Caldimonas brevitalea: one gene and its partner. The protein of the gene in region 2 interacts with the protein of the main gene of each other region in a pairwise test. Links are inferred from orthologs where the notes say so. Each region holds a gene or a part of one and is shown on either strand. Other genes may lie near its edges.

The links.
Region 1: the proteins of AAW51_RS06550 (region 2) and ileS interact in binary tests that used the Escherichia coli proteins (3 or more experiments, as listed by UniProt). The link is inferred for Caldimonas brevitalea from one-to-one orthologs.

The regions. Positions count from the first base shown.
Region 1 is NZ_CP011371.1:4,527,060-4,532,339, reverse strand. What follows is about bases 1,566-4,922. They hold ileS (isoleucine--tRNA ligase), read right to left. Parts: upstream 4,592-4,922; coding sequence 1,766-4,591; downstream 1,566-1,765. Other genes in these bases: AAW51_RS18980 (bifunctional riboflavin kinase/FAD synthetase), read right to left, coding at 4,691-4,922; lspA (signal peptidase II), read right to left, coding at 1,566-1,766. In the rest of the region: AAW51_RS19000 (MerR family transcriptional regulator), read right to left, coding at 1-469; AAW51_RS18995 (fasciclin domain-containing protein), read left to right, coding at 687-1,145; more of lspA, read right to left, coding at 1,242-1,565; more of AAW51_RS18980, read right to left, coding at 4,923-5,280. UniProt on the Escherichia coli protein: Catalyzes the attachment of isoleucine to tRNA(Ile). As IleRS can inadvertently accommodate and process structurally similar amino acids such as valine, to avoid such errors it has two additional distinct tRNA(Ile)-dependent editing activities.
Region 2 is NZ_CP011371.1:1,502,139-1,518,389, forward strand. Bases 290-3,173 are described here. They hold AAW51_RS06550 (sugar ABC transporter substrate-binding protein), read right to left. Parts: upstream 2,268-3,173; coding sequence 1,311-2,267; downstream 290-1,310. Other genes in these bases: AAW51_RS06545 (sugar ABC transporter ATP-binding protein), read right to left, coding at 290-1,282; AAW51_RS06555 (TetR/AcrR family transcriptional regulator), read left to right, coding at 2,465-3,079; AAW51_RS06560 (nuclear transport factor 2 family protein), read left to right, coding at 3,076-3,173. Outside these bases: more of AAW51_RS06545, read right to left, coding at 1-289; more of AAW51_RS06560, read left to right, coding at 3,174-3,555; AAW51_RS06565 (hypothetical protein), read left to right, coding at 3,696-3,890; AAW51_RS06570 (hemerythrin domain-containing protein), read left to right, coding at 3,956-4,540; AAW51_RS06575 (Mut7-C RNAse domain-containing protein), read right to left, coding at 4,770-5,510; AAW51_RS06580 (CBS domain-containing protein), read left to right, coding at 5,633-6,136; AAW51_RS06585 (SDR family oxidoreductase), read left to right, coding at 6,199-7,203; panC (pantoate--beta-alanine ligase), read right to left, coding at 7,233-8,072; panB (3-methyl-2-oxobutanoate hydroxymethyltransferase), read right to left, coding at 8,091-8,933; AAW51_RS06600 (segregation and condensation protein A), read right to left, coding at 9,013-9,870; AAW51_RS06605 (DUF3460 family protein), read right to left, coding at 9,932-10,141; outer membrane protein assembly factor BamE domain-containing protein, read left to right, coding at 10,325-10,813; AAW51_RS06615 (acetoacetate decarboxylase family protein), read left to right, coding at 10,903-11,679; AAW51_RS06620 (helix-turn-helix transcriptional regulator), read left to right, coding at 11,676-12,542; AAW51_RS06625 (hypothetical protein), read right to left, coding at 12,484-13,149; AAW51_RS06630 (SulP family inorganic anion transporter), read right to left, coding at 13,211-14,884; AAW51_RS06635 (glycerate kinase type-2 family protein), read left to right, coding at 15,063-16,251. UniProt on the Escherichia coli protein: Part of the ABC transporter complex RbsABC involved in ribose import. Binds ribose. Also serves as the primary chemoreceptor for chemotaxis.

The DNA of each region.
Region 1 (5,280 bases), 3.0 Mb from region 2 along the record:
CCTGCAATCGACCTTCTTCCCAGGCCAGGCCGACGCGCCGCGCGAGCGGGGCCACCGTGTCCTGGACAAAACGCTGCAAACCTTCTCGGGCGAGTCGCTGCTGCAGGGCTTGCAGGTAGGCCTCTTTCTCGTGCCGCTGGATCAACGTGAGCAAGTCGGCGCTGCCATCGCCCGGCTCTGCTGCTGCCCCCGCCGTCGCCGCCGCCCGCCGTGAGGGCAGGGCCTGCAATTCCGCCAGCGTACGCGTCAGCAGCCCACCCGGCCGGTGGCCTTGATCCATCAGGCGCTTGATGAGCCGTAGCCGCTCGACCTGCTCGGCCGGATACAGCCGCTCCCCCTTGCCGTCGCGTGCCGGCGTGGGGAAGCCGTAGCGGCGCTCCCAGACCCGCAACACGTCTTTGGACAAGCCGACGTCTCGCTCGACCGCGGCGATCGTGTAGCTCGTGCCTTCTGTGTTTGTCTTGGACAAAATATTGCCAATCCGGAGATTTGCGGTTATCTTACTGTTCATGGTTGGTTTGTCTAGGACAAATCAACCTGCTTCGACAGCCCTGAAACGTTGTGTCTCGTCGGGTGCGCCGGCCTGGTTGGCCCGCTGTGCCGCCGGGTTACGGCGTGATTTTCGCGGTCGATGCGGTGTTCATCCTGCAGCCTTGCGCTGTTCCCTGCTGACCAAGGAGTCCTCCATGAAGAAGATCATCGCCCTCACCACCCTCGCACTCGCCGCCGTCGCCGTGCAGGCCAAGGACATCGTCGACACCGCCGTGGCGGCCGGCGACTTCAAGACCCTGGCCACGGCACTCGACAAGGCCGGCCTGGTGCAGACGCTGAAAGGCAAGGGCCCGTACACGGTGTTCGCACCGACCGACGCGGCCTTTGCCAAGCTGCCGAAAGCGGATCTGGACGCCCTGCTGGCCGACAAGGCCAAGCTGGCGGCCGTGCTGACCTACCACGTCGTGCCCGGCAACGTGATGGCCAAGGACGTCAAGGCCGGCAAGGTGAAGACGGTGGAGGGCAGCGAGCTGACCGTCAGCACCCGCGGTAGCGGCGTGATGGTCAACGATGCGAAGGTGGTGAAGACCGATATCGTGGCCGACAACGGCGTCATCCACGTCATCGACAGCGTGGTGCTGCCGCGCCAGTAAGACGCAACGGCTCGCGAGCGAGGGGAGGGGCTGCCGAGGGCAGCGCCTTGCGAGCCCGCAGGCGGGCCGGGTGCTGGCCACGGTGGCCAGCACCTTTCAACGGCTGCGCCGCACCCGCAACAGCTCGTCGAGGATCAACAAGGCGGCGCCCACCGAGATGCCGGCGTCGGCGACGTTGAAGGCCGGGAAGTGCCAGCCGCGCAGGTGGAAGTCGAGGAAGTCGACCACGTAGCCGTGCAGCGCGCGGTCGATCACGTTGCCGATGGCGCCGCCGAGGATCAGCGCGAGCGCCCAGGCAAACAGCTTCTGCCCGCCGTGGCGCTTCAACAAATAGGTGATGAAGATCGCCGCGGCCACGCCCAGGCCGATGAAGAACCAGCGCTGCCAGCCCGAGGCCTTGGCCAGGAACGAGAACGCGGCCCCGGTGTTGTGGACGCGCACGATGTTGAAGAACGACACCACCTCCGTGCTCTGCCCCAGCGTGTAGTAGCCGAGGATCAGCGTCTTGGTGAACTGATCGAGCAGGATCACGACGACGGCAATGCCGAGCCAGGGCCACAGCGCACCCTTGGACGAGGCAGACAACGAGCGCCCGTTTTTCTTGTTTGCGGTTGCCGCCATCACGCCACCTTGCGGCTTTCGCCGGCGCCGTACAGGTTGCTGGTGCAGCGGCCGCACAGGGCGGGGTGTGCCGCATCGTGTCCCACATCCGACCGGTAGTGCCAGCAGCGCTCGCATTTCGGATCGGTCGAAGGCGTGACCGTGACCTTGAGCTCGTCACCGGGCGACACCGCCACGGCCGACGTGATGAAGACGAACTTCAGGTCGTCGCCGAGGCTTTCGAGCAGCGCGCGGTCGTCCGCGCCGGCAGCGATGCCGATGTGTGCCTGCAACGAGGCGCCGACGCGGCCTTCGGCCCGCACCGCCTCGATTTCCTTGTTGACCGCTTCGCGGATCTCGCGCAGCCGAGCCCACTTGAGCAGCAAGGCCTCGTCGTCGCCGGTGAATTTCCAGTAGGTCTCGACGAAGATCGACGGCGAGCGGCCGGCGCTCACCAGCTGCCACGCCTCTTCGGCGGTGAAGCTGAGGAAGGGGGCCATCCAGCGCAGCATCGCCTGGGTGATCTGCCACAGCGCGGTCTGGGCCGAGCGGCGGGCGCTCGAGCCGGGGGCGGTGGTGTAGAGCCGGTCCTTCAGCACGTCCAGATAGAACGCGCCCAGGTCTTCCGAGCAGTACACCTGCAGCTTGGCCACCACCGGGTGGAATTCGTAGACCTCGTAGTGGGCCAGGATCTCGGTCTGGAAGGCCGAGGTGCGCGCCAGCGCATAACGGTCGATCTCGAGCAGCTGGTCGAACGGCACCGCGTCGCGCTCGGGGTCGAAGTCGCTGGTGTTGGCGAGCAGGAAGCGCAAGGTGTTGCGGATGCGGCGGTAGACGTCGACCACACGCGCGAGGATCTTGTCGTCGCCGGCAATGTCGCCCGAGTAGTCGCTGGCGGCCACCCACAGGCGGATGATCTCGGCGCCCAGCTTCTTCGACGTCTCCTGCGGGTCCACGCCGTTGCCGAGCGACTTGCTCATCTTGCGGCCCTGGCTGTCGACCGTGAACCCGTGCGTCAGCAGGCCTTTGTAGGGCGCGGCGCCATACATCGCACAGGCGGTCAGCAGCGAGCTGTGGAACCAGCCGCGGTGCTGGTCGTGCCCTTCGAGGTAGAGGTCGGCCGGCCAGGTCGACTGGTCGGCGTGGCTCTTCTGCAGCACGTGGTAGTGGGTGGTGCCGGAGTCGAACCAGACGTCGAGGATGTCGGTGCTCTTGGTGTACTGCCCGGCCTCGTCGCCCAGCCACTCGCGCGGATCGAGCGTCGCCCAGGCTTCGACACCGCCTTGCTCGACCAGCTCGGCGGCGCGGTCCATCAGCTCCAGCGTGCGCGGGTGCAGCTCGCCGCTGTCTTTGTGCAGGAAGAAGGGCAGCGGCACGCCCCAGTTGCGCTGGCGCGAGATGCACCAGTCGGGGCGGCCGGCGATCATGTCGCGCAAGCGGGCCTTGCCGTTTTCTGGGTAGAAGCTGGTCTGCTCGATCGCTTCGAGCGCCATCTGCCGCAGCGTCTTGGGCGCCTTGTCGACGGTGAACACCCCTTCGCCTTCGTCCATGCGCACGAACCATTGCGCCGCGGCGCGGTAGATCACCGGGCTCTTGTGGCGCCAGCAATGCGGGTAGCTGTGCACCAGCGCCGAGGTGGCGAACAAGCGGCCGGCTTCGCGCATCGCCTCGATGATCGGTGTGCCCGCCTTCCAGATGTTCTGGCCGCCGAACAGCGGCAGTTCCGCGGCATAGCTGCCGTGGCCTTGCACCGGGTTGAGGATGTCGTCGTACTTCAGCCCGTGCGCGACGCAGGAGTTGAAGTCGTCCACGCCGTAGGCCGGGGCCGAGTGCACGATACCGGTGCCGTCTTCCGCGGTGGCGTAGTCGGCCAGGTAGACCGGCGAGAGGCGGTCATAGCCCGGATGCGCGCCGGCCAGCGGATGGCGGAAGTTCAGGCGGTCGAGCTTTTCGCCGAGCGTCGTCGCGACCACCCGCCCGGTCAGGCCGTAGCGTTCCAGGCATTTCTCGACCAGCGCGCTGGCCAGCACCAGCAAACCGCGCTCGGTGTCGACCAGCGCGTATTCGAGCGCCGGGTTGAGGTTGAGCGCCTGATTGGCCGGCAGGGTCCACGGGGTCGTGGTCCAGATGACGATGTAGGCGTCCTTGTCGAGCTTGGGCAGGCCAAAGGCGGCGGCCAGCTTGTCGGGCTCGGCGCTCTGGAAGCCGACGTCCAGCGTTTGCGACTTCTTGTCGGCGTATTCGATCTCGAACTCGGCCAGCGACGAGCCGCAGTCGAAGCACCAGTACACCGGCTTCAACCCGCGGTAGACGAAGCCGCGCTCGATGATGCGCTTGAGGGCGCGGATCTCGTTGGCCTCGTTGCCGAAGTCCATCGTCTTGTACGGCCGCCCCCAGTCGCCCAGCACCCCCAGCCGCTTGAAGTCGGCCATCTGCTGGGCGATTTGCTCGGCGGCGTAGGCGCGGCTCTTGGCCTGCACGTCCTCGCGGGTGAGCTTGCGGCCGTAGGTCTTCTCGATCTGGTTTTCGATCGGCAGGCCGTGGCAGTCCCAGCCGGGCACGTAGACGGCGTTGAAGCCGGCCAGCTGGCGCGCCTTGACGATCATGTCCTTGAGGATCTTGTTGACGGCGTGCCCCATGTGGATCTGGCCGTTGGCATAGGGCGGGCCGTCGTGCAGCACGAACTTCGGTGCGTTGCAGCGGGCGTCGCGCAGCTTCTTGTAGATGCCTTGCTCGTCCCAGGCCTTGACCCAGCCCGGTTCGCGCTTGGGCAGGTCGCCGCGCATTGGGAAGGGCGTGTCGGGCAGGTTGAGGGTGGCTCGATAGTCTTGGGGCGTGTCGCTCATGATGGGCGGCGCAGGCTCTGCGCAGAAAAGCTGGTGGCGGCCGCCGCGTCGTGGATCTGTCGGCGTCGGCGGGCCGGGCTCGCTGGGGGGCGGCGAGCTTTAAATTCGGTCGCGTGTGGTTTGGCGCCGGGTTTGGACGTGCAGCGACGCGAAGAAGGCGCGCGCGTTCTCCGCATCCTGACGGATGGCGGCAGTCAATGCGTCCAGGCCGTCGTAGCGGGCCTCGTCGCGCAGTTTGTGCAGCAGTTCCACACGCACGAGTTTACCGTAGCCCCCCTCGGCGCCCAGGCTGGCCGGCCAATCGAGGCAGTGCACTTCGAGCAGCACGCGGCCGGCGTCCTCGACCGTCGGGCGCACCCCCAGGCTGGCGACACCGTCGAGCGGGCTGTCGGCCAGGCCATGGGTGCGGACCGCGAAGATGCCCATTGCCGCCGGTTTGCGGTGATGAAAGCGCAGGTTCAGCGTGCGAAAGCCGAGGTCGCGCCCCAGCTTGCGCCCGTGGATGACGTGGCCGCTGATGCTGTAGGGGCGACCGAGCAGTGCGGCGGCGGCGTCCATGTCGCCGCGCGCCAGCGCGTCGCGCACGGCCGAGCTGGACACGCGCAGGCCGTGCACCTCGTAGCTGTTCATGCGGGCGACGTCGAAGCCGAGTTGGTCTCCGGCGGCGTCGAGCGTGGCGTAGTCGCCGG
Region 2 (16,251 bases):
CGCAGTCGCGCAGCAGCCAGCGTGCGAACACCACCTTCTGCTGGTTGCCGCCACTCAGCGCGGCCACCGGCTGTTCGGTATCGCGGCAGCGGATGTGTAGCGTCTGCACGAAACGCTGGGCCAGCGCGGTTTCCCGGGCCGGCTGCAGCCAGCCGCGCCGCGACACCGCCGCGAGCCGGCTGAGGCTGGTGTTGACGCGGATCGGCTGCGGCAGCAACAGCCCCTGCGACTTGCGGTCTTCGGTGACCAGGCCTACGCCGCTGCGCACCGCCTGCATGGGCGAGCGCCAGCGCCGCCGCATGCCGGTCTCGGCCGACTCTCGCCACACCTCACCGCTGTCGGCGCGGTCGGCGGCGAACAGCAGCCGCACGAGTTCGGTGCGCCCGGAGCCGACCAGACCGGCCAGGCCGAACACCTCGCCCGCGTGGAGGTCGAGGTCGACGCCGTGCACCACGCCGCGCCGACTCAACCCGCGGGCGCGCAACAACACCGGGCCGGCAAGGCGGCGCGGCCGCTGCTCCTCGCTGCGCACCGCGCGCCCGACCATACGTTGCACCAGCTGTTGCTCCGACACGCCCGCCATCGGCCGCACTTCGACCAGCCGGCCGTCGCGTAGCACCGCAACACGTTGCGCGATGCGCTGCAGTTCGGGCAGCCGGTGCGACACATAGACGATGGCGACGCCGGCGCGCCGCAGCCGTTCGATCTGCGCGAACAAGCGGTCGGTCTCGCGGCCCGTCAGCATCGCGGTCGGCTCGTCGAGCACCAGCACGCGGGTGTCGTCCTGCAGGTGGCGGGCGATCTCGACCATTTGCTGGTGTCCGATGCCCAAGGCGGCCACCGGTGTGGCCGGGTCGAGGTCGTCCAGCCCGATCTGCGCCAGCTGGCGTGCGGCCAGCCGGTGCAGTTCGCCCCGGCGCACCCAGCCGGCCGTCTGGGGCAGCCGCCCGAGCAACAGGTTCTCGGCGACGGTGAGGGTGGGCACCAAGCCCAGTTCCTGCATCACCAGGCGCACGCCGCAGCGCTCGGCCTCCTGGCGCGAGACGGGGCGGTAGGGCCGGCCGTCGAGTTGCATCGTGCCGCGGCTCGGCAGCACCAGGCCGCTGACGATCTTGCCGAGCGTGCTCTTGCCGGCGCCGTTTTCGCCGGTCAGCGCGAGCACCTCGCCGGCCGCCAGTGTCAGGCACACGCCGTCGAGCACCGGCTCGGCGTAGTCCTTGCCGATGCCGTCGAGCGACAAGACCGGCGTGGCGGCCGCCGCGTTGGCCACAGCGGGTGTCACCGGCGCACCTCGCGCTGCTGACCGCAGTTCACTTCGAGTCCTTGGTGACCAGTACCACGTCGGTCTTGATCTCGGCCGGCATCGCGGCTTGCGGTGTCTTGTCGGCCAGCGCCTTCAAGGCCGTCTCGATGCCGAACACCGCCTGTTTGGCGGCGTACTGGTCGGCGGTGGCCAGCACCCGGCCGTCCGCCAGCATCGGCTTGATCGCCTGGATGTTGTCGTAGCCCACCACCATTACCTTGCCGGCCTTGCCGGCCGCCTTGACGGCCGCCACGGCGCCCAGCGCCATGTTGTCGTTGCCGGCCAGCAGGGCGCGCAGGTCCGGGTGCTCGCGCAGCAAGCCGGCGGCCACCGTGTTGCCCTTGTTGATCTCCCACTGGCCCGACTGCACGCCGACCACCTGCACACCGGCGGCTTTCATCGCGTCCTGGAAGCCGAGGGTGCGCTGCTGGGCATTGGTGGTGGTGGACACACCTTCGATGATGGCCACCTTGTCGCCCGCCTTCAGCTGGCGCGCCAGGTGCTCGCCCACCAGCCGGGCGCCGGCGCGGTTGTCGGGGCCGACGAAGGGCACTTTCAGGCCCTTCTGCTGCAGCGCGGCGGCATCGAGCCGGTTGTCGATGTTGACCACCACGACACCTTTGTCGATCGCTGCCTTGATCGCCGGCACCAGCGCCTTCGAGTCGGCCGGCGCGATCACCAGCGCCTGCACCTTCTGCGCGACCATCTGCTCGACGATCTTGATCTGCGCGGCGGTGTCGGTCTCGTCCTTGATGCCATTGGCCACCAGCGTGTACTGCGACGCGTGTGCAGCCTGGTGGGCCTTGGCGCCGTCTTCCATGGTGCGGAAGAACTCGTTGGCGAGCGACTTCATCACCAGCGCGACCTTCGGCGGGTCGGCAGCCCATAACGACCCGGCGGCCCAGGGGCCGAGGAGGCTGGCGGCGATCGCGGCGTGCAGGGTGCGGCGGCGGGACAGTGTCATGGCGGATCTCCTGGGTTGGAAGGCGGCCTCGGCGTGGGTGGATGCCGGGCCGGGCGCCGGTCATCCGGGCAGCCATGGCGCAAATCATAGAAATAGAAAACGTTTGCGCAATCGTTTGCTTCTCGGGGCTTACCCTGAGCGTTTGCGGCTGGGACGAGGCGCGGTGTGGGTTGCGCGGGTAGAACGATCGTTCTACCATGTGCTCCATGGATGCCCTCGCTTCTTCTCTGCACCAACAACTGCTCGAGACCACCGAGCGCCTGGTCTATGCCCACGGCGTGCATGCGGTGGGGGTGGATCAGATCGTGCGCGAGTCGGGCGTTCCGCGGCGCAGCCTGTACAAGCACTTCGGGTCCAAGGAAGGACTGGTGCTGCGCATGCTGGAGCACCGGCACGCCCGCTGGATGGCCTGGTTCGGGGCGGCTGTCGACGCCCGCGCCCAGGCGCCGCGGGCGCGGCTGCTGGCGCTGTTCGACGTGCTGCACGTATGGTTCGCGAGCCCCGATTTCCATGGCTGTGCCTTCATCAACGTCGCTGGGCAGTACGCCGACGCGGCCGAGCCCGCGCGGCAGGTCGCGCAGCGCCACAAGGCCGCGCTGCGCGACTGGATCGAGCGCGAGTGCGCGGCGGCCGGCCTGCACTCCGCAGCCGTCTGGGCGCGCCGCTGGTTGGTCGTCGTCGACGGCGCTATCGCGGTCGCCCTGGTGGGCGCCGACCCGGACGCCGCACTGGACGCGCGCAGCGTGGCCGCGGCCTTGCTCGACGCGGCGCTGCCCGATACCTCTTCCCCTCCACTGGAGTCACACCGATGACCTCACCCGTTCAAGCCCGCCCCCCGCTGCCGCCTTTCACGCTCGACAGCGCCATCGCCAAGGTACGCCGCGCGGAAGACGCGTGGAACACGCGCGACCCCGCGCTCGTCGCGCTCGCCTACACCCCCGACAGCCGCTGGCGCAACCGGGCCGAGTTCGTGCAAGGCCGGGCCGAGATCGAGCGTTTCCTTGAGCGCAAATGGGCGCGTGAGCTGGACTACCGGCTCATCAAGGAGATCTGGGCCCACGACGACCACCGCATCGCGGTGCGGTTCGCCTATGAATGGCATGACGATTCCGGACAGTGGTACCGCTCCTACGGCAACGAGAACTGGGAGTTCGACGGCGACGGCCTGATGAGCCGGCGCCACGCGTCGATCAACGACCTGCCGATACGCGAGGCCGATCGCAAGTACCACTGGCCGCTCGGCCGCCGTCCCGAGGACCATCCGGGGCTGAGCGAACTGGGCTTGTAACGGTCGCCCGCGGCTCGCGCCCGGTCCGCCCCTGTAGGAATCGGCCGACGGGGACACGGCGGCGCGAAGAAGGTGCAGGCGAGCCGGTTCGCTCTACGATGCCTTCACGTCAACACCAACACACGTGAGGAAGCACCGAGATGGACATGCACACGCAAAAGGCCCACTGGATCGAACGTTTTGCCGCCCGCCTGCTGGCGCACAACGAAACCGACCAGCGCCAGGATGCGCTCGAGTGGGCGGCGATGGCCTGGCAGGAGTACGGCGGTCAGCACTGCCCGGAGCGCGCCGCCGAGGCGTTTTCGCTCGCCTGCAGCGGAGCGCAGGGCTGGTAAGGCCACCGGCAAGGGAACACCGGTTGCTGCAGCTGGGATCCCACAACACATTCAAGGACCCCGCGATGAACCCCATGCTGAGCAAGATGTCGCCGAGCATCACCAAGATGATCCGGCTCGACCACACCCACACGCTGACAACCTTTCACAAGTACGAGGCCGATGCGTCGCCCGACAAGAAGCGCGCGATCGTGAACACTGTGTGCCTCGCGCTCGAGATCCACGCGCAGCTGGAAGAAGAAATCTTCTATCCGGCCCTGCGTGAGGTGGCCAGTGACAACGACGTGCTGGCCAAGAGCAAGCCCGAACACGACGAGATGCGCCGCCTGATCGAGCAGCTGCGTTCGATGGAGCCGACCGACGCCAACTTCGACAACGTCTTCATGGAGCTGATGCGCGACGTCACGCACCATGTGGCAGACGAAGAAACCGTGTTGCTGCCGGCCGCCGAGACGCTGCTCAAGGACCGTCTCAACGAACTGGGCGCGGCCATGACCAAGCGCCGCCTGCAACTGGCGGCGCCGCACGCTGGCGAGATGGCCGCTAACGCGGCCCGCGCGATGCCCACCGGCGCGCTGCTGATGACGGCGGGCGGTCTGTTGGCCGGCAGCTATCTGCTCAAGCGCGCCTTCGATCTGCGTCGCCACTGACACCGAGACCCAGCACGTCGCTCATAGCCTAACCTTCGTGCTGGTGCACTGCGGTGCGAGCGCCTTCGGGCGGCCGGGCGGCGCCAGTTGACTGACCTTCGTGCTACCGCACTCCGGAGCGAGCGCCTTCGGGCGGCCGGGCGGCGCCAGTTGACTGACCTTCGTGCTACCGCACTCCGGAGCGAGCGCCTTCGGGCGGCCGGGCGGCGCCAGTTGACTGACCTTCGTGCTATCGCACTCCGGAGCGAGCGCCTTCGGGCGGCCGGGCGGCGCTCATGCGCTCCCAGTGAGAGCCGCGCCAATAGACCCGCTCGCAGCACGGACAGCGCCAGTACTGCTCGAAGTGCGCGAACGTGCGCGGAGGCACCCGTCCCGCCACCGCGGCTTTGTCGATCGTCTCCAGCACCGCGTTGCACAGCAGGCAACGGCTGCCCGTCCCCGCTTCGTGCGCCGACAGTCCCAGCCGTCGCTGCAATTCCTGCAGTTGCTGCAAGGGCTCCACCGCGCGCAGATAACACCCGTGCACCACGTCGCGGTGCATCAGCAGGTCGCGGTCGCGCGTGAGCACGATGCGGGTCTCGGCCCGTGCCAGTGCTACCAGCTCCACATCCTGCCAGGCGTTGCGGTAAAGCGTGTCGTAGCCGGCGAACCGCAGGTAGCGCGCCAAACGCCCGAGGTGGGCATCGCAAATGAAGCGGGGTTCATCCACCTCGTCGGCGCTCCCGCACACGCCGGCGAGGTGCCATTGCGGATAGACCGCAATACGGTCTCCGGCGGCGACTGAGCGCCGCTCGAGCGGCGTCGGCTCCCCGTTCAACAGCACCAGCGCCACCTCGGTGTGCGGCACGCCCAGCGATTCGACTGCATGCTTGAGGCTTTCGTGGGGCGAGGTGGCATGCTCGAACGCGACGCCGCGGCGCGCGGGCGCCAGAAAATCATTCAACTCTGCATAGAAGCGAAACGTCGCCATGGTGGCCGGATTGTGGCCGCGGGACGGCCGGCGCGGCACGCTGGCGGCCTCAGCAGGGACGGGCGCAGGGGTACAGCATTTGCTGGACTCCGGGTGTGAACCCAACCAACAGGAGCGCTTTCATGACCCAAGTTTCCCAAGTGATGACCCGTGGCGTGCGCACGATGGCCCCCACCGATTCCCTGCTGCTGGCGGCCCAGGCGATGGACGAACTCAACGTCGGCGCGGTGCCGGTGTGCGACGGCGACCGCCTTGTCGGCATGGTGACCGACCGTGACATCACCGTGCGTGGCGTGGCGCAGGGGCGTCCCGCCGACAGCACTTCGCTGACCGAGGTGATGAGCACCGACGTGCAATGGTGTTTCGAAGACCAAGAGGTGGAGGAAGTGGTCGAGCAGATGCGCGACGTGCAGATCCGCCGCGTGCCGGTGATGGACCGCGAGCAGCACGTGGTCGGCATCCTGTCGCTCGGCGACGTGGCGGCCAAGGTCAGCGGCGAAGACGCGGCGCAGGCCCTGGAAGGCATTTCCGAACCGGCCGAACCCGACCGCTCCGGCAACTCGCAGGCGAGCGGCGCCGCTGGGGGTGGCTCTGCCTCGGGCAAGGCCAGCCGCATGCCGCGCTGACGACGTTCGACGGGGGCGCGGCGCCTGCCGCGCCTAAAGTCCATCAGCAAAGGTGAACCACCATGGCAGATGACAACCTAGACTCCGCCGGCGACGTCGAAGCAGTGGCCGACAAGCAGCGCGAATTGCAGCGCGGCCAGGACCAGTTGGACCAGGCGCAATCGAAGCAGGGCGGCGGCTCCCAGCCGTCGCAGCCGGTGCAGGCCGGCGCCCGCGAACAGCCCGGCGAGTTGCCGGGTCAGCACCTCGACAAACCGGGGCTGGAAGCCGAGCTGGAACTCAAGCCGCGCTTCGAGGCTCCCGACTATCAGGGCAGCCACAAGCTGCAGGACATGGCGGCCCTGATCACCGGTGGCGACTCCGGCATCGGTCGGGCGGTGGCGGTGCTGTTTGCGCGCGAAGGCGCCGACGTTGCGATCGTCTACCTCAACGAGCATGAAGACGCCGAGGAGACCAAGCGGTACGTCGAGCGGGAAGGGCGCGCCTGCCTGTTGATCCCGGGCGACGTGAAGGACCCGGCGTTCTGCAAGCAGGCGGTCGAAAAAACCGTGGCGACCTTCGGCAAGCTCGACGTGCTGGTCAACAACGCCGCCTTCCAGGAACACGCCGAATCGCTCGTCGACATCACCGAGGAGCGCTTCGACGAAACCTTGCGCACCAACGTCTACGGCTATTTCCACATGGCCAAGGCCGCACTGCCGCACTTGAACGAAGGCGCGTCGATCATCAACACCGGCTCGGTGACCGGCCTGCAGGGCAGCCCCAAGCTGCTCGACTACTCGACCACCAAGGGGGCGATCCATGCCTTCACCAAGGCCCTCGCGCAGAACCTGGTCGACAAGGGCATCCGCGTCAATGCGGTGGCGCCGGGGCCGGTGTGGACGCCGCTGAACCCGGCCGATTCGCCGCCCGAGAAGATCAAGGAGTTCGGCAAGCAGACGGCGATGAAACGCGCGGCCCAGCCCGAGGAGCTGTCGCCGGCGTATGTCTTCCTGGCGTCGCCGGTGTGCTCGGCCTACATCACCGGCATCGTGCTGCCGGTGACGGGCAGCGTCGGGGCCATCTAGGCTCCCATACAGGCCCGGCCCCGGCGGCCTCAGACTTCGAAGTTGTCGATCAGCCGAGTGCCGCCCAGCTTGGCGGCCGCCAGCACCACCAGCGGTTCGCCGGCCGCGCGCTGTTCCGCGGTCGGCACGCCCAGGTCGCTGCGCCGGCGCACCGCGACGTAATCGGGCGCCCAGCCGCGCTGGCGCAGCATGTCCATCGCCTCACGCTCGAGTTCGGCCGCATCCGGCTGGCCGTTGCGCAGCGACAGCTGCACATGGCGCAACGTCATCGCCAGCTGCGGCGCTTCGGCCCGCTCCGCGGGTGACAGGTAGCTGTTGCGAGACGACAGTGCCAGGCCGTCTTCGGCCCGGGTGGTGTCGCCGGCCACGATGTCGATCGGCAACGCGAGTTGCTGCACCATGCGCCGGACCACCATCAGCTGCTGGTAGTCCTTCTTGCCGAACACCGCGAAGCGCGGCTGCACGCAGTTGAACAACTTCAGCACCACGGTGCTGACGCCGGTGAAGAAGCCGGGCCGGAACTCGCCTTCGAGGATGGTGTCCAGCTCGGGCGGCGGGACGATGCGGAACACCTGCGGCTCGGGATAGAGCTCTTCCTCGGACGGCGCGAACACCACGTTGCAGCCAACGCTGCGCAGCAGGTCGCAATCGCGTTCGAAGGTGCGGGGGTAGGTGTCGAAATCTTCGTGCGGCGCGAACTGCAGCCGGTTGACGAAGACGCTCGCGACCACCGGCCCGCCGTGTTCCTTGGCGAGCTTGACGAGCGAGAGGTGGCCCTCGTGCAGATTCCCCATCGTCGGAACGAAGGCGGTCTTGGTCGTGCCGGCCAGGGCCTGCCGCAGTTCACTGATGGTGTGGACGATGCGCATGATGTTGGTGGTGAGAAATCAGTAGGTATGCAGTTGCGGGTCGGGGAAGCGGCCGTTCTTGACGTCGCGCACATAGGCGCGCACGGCCTCGTCGATGCTGCTCGCATCGGCCATGAAGTTGCGGACGAAGCGGGGCAGCTTGCCGCGCGTCACGTTCAGCATGTCGTGCAGCACCAGCACCTGCCCAGCACATACCGGGCCGGCGCCGATGCCGATGGTCATCAGCCCCGGGTTCGACGCCGAGACTTCCTCGGCGAGCGCCGACGGCACCAGCTCGAGCACGAGCATCGCGGCGCCGGCGTCGGCCAGTTCCGCTGCGTGCCGCTTCAGCACCGCAGCGCCCGATTCGTCGCGGCCTTGCACGCGGTAGCCGCCGAAGGCGTGCACGCTTTGCGGCGTGAGGCCGAGGTGCGCGCACACCGGAATGCCGCGTTGCACCAAAAAGTCCACCGCCTCGGCGGTCCAGCCGCCGCCCTCGAGCTTGACCATCTGGGCGCCGGCGCGCATCAGCTCGACGCTGCTGCGCAGTGCCTGTTCCTTCGATTCCTGGTAGCTGCCGAAGGGCAGGTCGGCGATCAGCCAGGCGCTGCGGTTGCCGCGCGCCACGGCCCGGGTGTGGTACGCCACCTCTTCCAGCGTCACCGGCAAGGTGCTGGACTGGCCTTGCAACACCATGCCCAGCGAGTCCCCGACCAGCAGGCAGTCGACGCCCGCGTCGTCGAGCAGCCGCGCGAAACTGCTGTCGTAGCAGGTCAACATCGCGATTTTCTCGCCCGCGGCGTGCATTTCACGCAGCCGGTGCAGTGTCAACGGCTTGCGCGCGGTCGGGTCGGTGGGGGTCGGGGTGGCGTGGCTGCTCATCAAGCGCCTCACTGTGACAAAGTGCGCGGATTCTAGGGCTTTCCGAACGACCGTTCGCAACCGCGCTGACGGTGGCGCGTCAGGCGGGCTGGTAGGCGAGCCGGACGTAGATCGGCGCGAACGCTTCGGCCTGGGTGATTTCGAGCAGCCGCTCGCGTGCCAGCTCGAGCATCGCGATGAAGGTGACCACCAACACCTGGGGCCCGCGGCTGGGCTCGAACAGATCCTGGAACTCGACGAAACGGCGGCCCTGCAGGGTGCGCAACACCATGCTCATGTGCTCGCGCACCGACAGCTCTTCGCGGCTGATCTTGTGGTGCTGGGTCAGCTTGGCGCGCTTGAGGATGTCCAGCCACGCCTCCTGAAGTTCGTGAAGGCTCACATCCGGGAAGCGCGGCTGCATCGATTGTTCGATGTAGACCTGGGCGCGCAGAAAATCGCGGCCCAACAGCGGGAGCTGGTCGAGTTTGGCGGCCGCCAGCTTCATCTGCTCGTATTCGAGCAGACGGCGCACCAGTTCGGCGCGCGGGTCTTCCGGCTCCTGGCCTTCCTCCGTCTTCTTCGGCGGCAGCAGCATCCGCGACTTGATCTCGATCAGCATCGCCGCCATCAGCAAATACTCCGAGGCCAGCTCGAGGTTGCGGCTGCGGATCTGGTCGACGTAGCTGAGGTACTGGCGCGTGACGTCGGCCAGCGGAATGTCGAGGATGTTGAAGTTCTGCTTGCGGATCAGGTAGAGCAGCAGGTCCAGCGGCCCCTCGAAGGCTTCGAGGAACACCTCGAGCGCATCGGGCGGGATGTAGAGATCCGTCGGCAGCTGGAACAGCGGCGACCCGTACAGCCGCGCGACGGCGATGCTGTCGACCACCTCGGGCAGGGCGTTTTCGCCGTCCTGCAGAGACGGCGGCGCGGCCGGCGCCAGGGCCTCGTCGGTCACGGCGTGCCTGTCGGTGAGGTCGAACGGAAGGGGCGCAAAGCGGACATCGGCCCGGCCGGGCTCAGTCGCTCGACGCCTTGGTCTGGTAGACGTAGGGCTGCTGCGGCACCTTGGCCTCGTTCCAGGCCGTCTGCGCCTCGCGGTCGAGGTTGCGGTCCCACAGCAGCGAGCGCCCTTCGCGTTGGGCGTCCTCGAGCTGCGGGTTTTTGGCCTTCAGTTCCTCGATGAACTCGGTGATGTCGGACTTGTAGGGTTTCCAGAACAGCGGCATGGTGTCCACGGCCGGCGCGGCCGGCAGGTCGATGAAGGGCTCGGTTGCAAACCATTGCCTGTAGACGCTGTGCGTCGGAGCGGGCCGTTTCCGTGGCCCCGGTCTGACAGCTTACGCAGACTCGGAACCCTGTTTCGCCCGGGCAATGGTGAAATGGCGACCACGATTTTAACGGGGACGACGATGCGCACACTCCTGATCGGCCTGATCGTCGCGGCGGCGGCCCTCACCGCGTGCGATAAGGCACGTGTCGACAAGCTGGAGGAAGGGGTCGCCACCGAGGCGGACGTACGCTCGCAGTTCGGCGAGCCGGCCGCGGTCTACCACGCCGAGGACGGCAGCAAGACGCTGGAGTACCCGCGCCAGCCCGAAGGCCAGCGCAACTACATGATCACGATCGGCGCCGACGGCCGCATGAGCGCGCTGCGCCAGGTGCTCCAGCCGGCCGTGTTCGCCCAGGTCACGCCCGGGCTGGACAAGGCGCAAGTGCGGCGCTTGCTCGGCAAGCCGGCGCGCGCGCAGGCGTTCCCGTTGAAGAACGAAGAGGTCTGGGACTGGCGCTACCTCGACGGCAACGAGAACCGCGTCTTCAGCGTCACCTTCGACCCTGACGGCCGGGTGCTGGACACCGCGAGCGCCATCGACCCGCGCGAGTTGCAGCAAGGCGGCTAGGACACCAGGCGGCGCATGTCACTGGCGTACAAGACGCCGCCGCCAGCGTGCCGCTAAGGTGCGGCTTCGTCCATCAAAGCCGATTGCCCATGTACCAAAGCTTCACCGCCCCTTACACCGCGTCCGGCCGCAGCGCCCTGGTCGGCCCGCCGCCGTGGCACTACGCCGGCTGGCTGCTCAACGTGGAATTCGAATGCGACGTCGCACAGGGTGAGCAGTTGCTGGCGCGCCGGCACGGCCGTCTGACCGGCCGCGGCTGCGTCCACTTCGCCGAGTGGCAAACGGGCAGCAGCGGCGACGACGCGGCACCCGATCCCGTCTACGCGCAGTACCGCGAAACCATCGTGACGGTGGAGATCGAGCGGGCCGACGGCACCCGGGTCAACTTCTGCCCGTTCATCTACGTCGACCAGGACATCGCGCTGCTGCGCGGCCTGCTGCAGGGCTGGCCCAAGAAGTTGGGCAGCACCACGCTGACCCGTTGTTTGCCACTCGACCATCCGGCCGCTGCGCCGCTGCGGCCCGGCACGCGGTTGCGCGCCGGGCTGACGGTGAAGGAACGTCGGCTGCTCGAAGCCGAGTTGCAACTCGAGGCCGGCGACGCGGAGCCGCTCGGCTTCCTGGCGCGGCCCACGCTCGGGCTGGTCGGTTGGCCCGATTTGCGCACGCCCGAGCGGCTGCCGCAGCCCGAGCTGCTGCGCTCCGACATCACCGGGCGCGTCGACTCGCGCTGGCAGCCGGCCTCGGCGCAGCTCACGCGGCTCGATCACCCGGTCGAGGAGCTGTCGCTGCTGGGCCCGCTGCGGGCCACGCGCGCGAGCGCCGGCTGGTTGGGTCTGACCGTGCGCGGGGCCTTGCAGGCGTGAGGCCGACGGCTGGCACGCCGCCGGGGGCCGCCCGCTCGCGGCTGGTGCCGCTGTCGTTCGAAGCGGCGGCGACCGTCGTCGACGTGCTGCTCGCCACCGAGCCAGACGTCCGTTTTGCGCCGCACTGGCATGCCGAATGGAGCATCGGCACGGTGCGGCGCGGCAGTTGTCGTTTCAGTTGCGAGGGGCGGCTGCTGCAGGCCAAAGAAGGCGACGTGGTGGTGCTGCCGCCGCATGCGCTGCACACCGCCGGTGTCAGCCCGGCGGTGTTCGAGATGGTGATGGTCTATCTGCCGGCCCTGCCCGCGGCGCAATGGCTGGGCTGGCCGGCGGACCGACGCCCCGAGGTGCGGCAGCCGGTGCGCCGTGCGCCCCGGCTGGGGGCGGCACTGGTTGAAGCGGTCGACGGGGCCGATGCCGAGCGCTTGCGCCACGTCCTCGCCGAGGCGTTGTTCGGAGCGGTCGGCGGGGAGCCCGGCGTGCCCCTCGTGCCCGCCGTCGACCCGCGCATCGAAGTGTTGTGCCGGCGCCTGCAGGAATGCCACGGCAGCCTGCCCGACCCCGCCGCGCTGGCGCGCGAGATCGGTGTGTCACGTGAACATCTGCACCGGCTGTTTCGCCGCGGCCTGGGGCAGACGCCGCGGCAATACGCCCGGCTGGCCCGCATCGCGCACGCCAAGGCCTTGCTGCGCGACGGCTGCGCGCTGGCGCAGACCGCGTCGGCCTGCGGTTTCGCAGACCAGGCGCATTTCTCGCACTGGTTCCGGCGCTGCTTCGGCGTCACGCCGGCGCGCTATGCCGCCGTCAGCCCCGCCGCAGCACCCGCCCGCACTGGAAAAAGCCGTTCGGCTGGCCCAGCATGAGCTTGGCGAGTTCGTCGAGCACCGCCTGGTTGACTTCGAATGCGGGCAACTCGACCAACGCCGTCTCGAAGCCTTCCAGGTTGATCAGCTGGAATTGCACCTGGCCTTGCTCGTGCTGCGGCAGCAGCTTGACGCCGGCGGTGAAGTCGGCGGTGAACTCGAAGCGCGTGTGCAGGTAGCGGCCGTCCTCGGGGTCGCGGATGTTCTCGATGTGGAAGTCCACGCCCGACATGCGCAGCCGCGTCTGCAGCTTTTCGATCTCGTTCGGGTAGTCCTTCGTGATGACCAGCGGGCGGCCCGAGCCGAGCAGCCAGAACAGCTGCACGTGCTCGTGCGGCGCGTTCGGTGCGGGCGAGCGCCGGCGGGCGTCGACCCGGAAATCGCTCATCGGCAGCTGTTCGAACACGTGGCGGCCGTCGAGCGCATAACGCGCCGGGGCGACCGGCTTCAACACGTTGAGTTGCTTGGCCAGCTCCATCCAGTAGCGGAAAGCCGTGGTGCAGGCTCCTTCCACCAGCGCCGTCTGGCGCTCCAGAGAGGCTCCGCTGCTTTGCAGCTGTGCTTGGCGCGCTTCGGCCTGGCGCTTCAGGTCATCCAGTAATCCCACCCTGTGCTCGTCGTACTTGTTGCAGTCAGCCGTGAGCATACCCGAGGGGTGTAACGCAGTGTCAGTGCGGGGTTTCGGCCGCGGGTACCGCTTCGGCCAGTCGCGCCGCGAGTCCGCCCGCGCCGAGCTGGTCGAGAAAACCCGAGCGTTGCATCAGCCCGAGCGGTTGCTCGTTGACCTCGCACAGCACCAGCCGCACGCCGCGCCGCGACAGGCTGCGGTGCAGCTGCTCGAGCGCGTCCAGGCCGGTGGTGTCCATCGAGATCAATCGCCGCATCTCGAGCAGCAGCACCCGCGTGCCGGGTCGCAGATGGTGCGACACCGCTTCGACCTTGGCCACCGCGCCAAAGAACAGCGAGCCGTACAAACTCATCGCCTGCACATGCTCGGGTGCGCCGGGCAGCTCGAGCGGTGCGACACGGAACAGGGTGCTCATCCGGTAGATGAAGAACACGCAGGCGAGCGCCAGCCCCACCTCGACCGCGACGGTCAGATCAAACACCACCGTCAGCACGAAGGTCACCAGCAGCGTGATGCGGTAGGGCGGCGAGAACTGACGCAGACGTATGAACTCGCGCCACTCGCCCATGTTCCAGGCGACGAACCACAAGATGCCGGCCAGCGCGGCCAAGGGCACGTGGGCCGCCAGCGGCGCGGCCACCAGCACCACCAGCAGCAGGGTGGCCGCATGCACCATGCCGGCCACCGGCGTGGTGGCCCCGGAGCGCAGGTTGGTCACGGTGCGGGCGATCGTGCCGGTGGCCGGGATGCCGCCGAAAAACGGCGCCACCACATTCGCCGCGCCTTGCGCCATCAGCTCCTGGTTGGGGTCGTGACGCGGCAGTTCGGTGAGGTTGTCGGCCACCCGCGCGCACAGCAGCGACTCGATCGAGCCGAGCAGCGCGATGGTCAAGGTCGGAATGAACAACTGCTTGACGCCGTCCCAGGTGAAACCCGGCCATTCGAAACGTGGCAGCGCCTGGGGGATGCCGCCGAAGCGTGAGCCGATGGTCTCGACCGGCAGCTCGAATGCCGCGGTGGCGGCGGTGGCCAGCCCGAGGGCGACCACCGTGCCGGGCAGCCGCGCCAGCCACCGTGCGCCGCGGCCGCCATTCGGCATGCGGTACAACTTGGGCCATACGACGACGAGGGCCAGACAGGTCAGCCCCAGCGCCAGGGCCACCCCGTTGAACGACGCCAGGTGGCGGCCCAGCAGCGTCACCTGGGCGAAGAAGTCGGCCGGCATCGGGCCGATCTTCAGCCCGAACAGGTCCTTCACTTGCGACAGCGCGATCAGCACCGCGATGCCGTTGGTGAAACCGATCACGATGGTGACGGGGATGTAGCGCACCAGCACACCGAGCTTGAACAGCCCCAGCAGGAACTGCAGCACACCGGCCAGCACGGTCGCGATCAGCAGGTTGCCGAGCCCGTAGCGCTGCACGATGCCGTAGACGATCACGATGAAAGCGCCCGCCGGGCCGCCGATCTGGACATTGGAGCCGCCCAGCGCCGAGACAAGGAAGCCGGCGATGATGGCGGTGAACAAGCCTTGCTCGGGCTTGACGCCCGAGGCGATCGCAAACGCCATCGCGAGCGGGAGCGCCACGACGCCGACCGTCAGGCCGGCCGCGACATCGGTCGCGAGACGATGCCGGTCATAACCTTGCAGGGCCGACAACAGCCGTGGCCTGAAGGGCGCCAACTGCCGGCGCAGGCTCGAGAATGTCGCCATCGGGTGGTCGGTTTGCCGGCCGTGACGGCCGCTCGTTCGGGTCCGCCCCCAGTGGCGGGTGCGGCGATCATGGAGGCTGGTGCGTGGAGGGTCAAGCCGACCCGCCCGGTGGTTCGACGCCGGGCGTCGAGTGAGGCATGCTCCTGTGCATCACGTGCCTTGCCGATCGCCTGCCGTCATGCCCCACCTCCTCGACTCGCCTGCCGAATGGCTGCGCCACCTGTTCGACACCGCCGTCGCGCGCGCCCAGCCCGACCACGGCCTCGCGGCGCTGCTGCCGCCGCCGCCGCGCGGGCGCACCCTGGTGATCGGCGCCGGCAAGGCGGCCGCATCGATGGCGCTCGCCGTCGACCGGCTGTGGCCCTCCGACGCGCCGCTGTCGGGCCTGGTCGTCACCCGCTACGGACACTGCCCGCCCGGCGCCCGTGGTGGGCGTGTCGAAGTGATCGAAGCCGGCCACCCGGTACCTGACGACGCCGGGCTGCAGGCGGCGCGCCGCATCGTCGGAGCGACCGGCGGCCTGAGTGCCGACGACCTGGTGTTGTGCCTGATGTCCGGCGGCGGGTCGGCGCTGCTGGCCTGGCCCGCCGAGGGCGTGACCTTGCAGGACAAGCGCGCCGTCAACCAGGCCTTGCTGCACAGCGGCGCAACCATCGCCGAGATCAACTGCGTGCGCAAGCACTTGTCGGCGGTGAAGGGTGGGCGGCTGGGTGCGCGCTGCGCCCCGGCGCGCATGGTGACGCTGTTGATCTCCGACGTCCCCGGCGACGACCCCGCGGTGATCGCCAGCGGCCCCACCGTGCCCGATCCGACCTCCTGCGCCGATGCGCTCGACATCCTGGCGCGCTACCGCATCGAAGTGCCACAGGCGGTGCACGCCGCATTGCACAGCGGGCGGCTCGAAACCCCCAAGCCCGGCGACCCACGCTTCGACGGCCACCAGGTGCACCTGCTCGCCACTCCCCAGCAGGCCCTCGAGGCGGCGGCCGCGGCGGCACGCCAAGCCGGCGTGGCCGCCTACCTGTTGAGCGATGCGATCGAGGGCGAGTCGCGGGTGGTGGGGCAGGTGCACGCTGCGCTCGCCCGCCAGGTGGCCCGGCACGGCCAGCCCTTTGCGCGGCCTTGCGTGATGTTGTCCGGGGGCGAGACCACCGTGACCGTGGCCGGCCCGGCAGGGCGGGGCGGGCGGGCCACCGAATTCCTGCTCGGTGCAGCCCTGACCCTGCAAGGCGAACCCAACGTCTGGATGCTGGCCGCCGACACCGACGGCATCGACGGCGTGGAGGACAACGCCGGCGCGCTGCTGACGCCGCAGAGCTGGGCGCAGGCCGCACAGCAGGGCCTGAAGGCGCAAGACTTCCTGGACC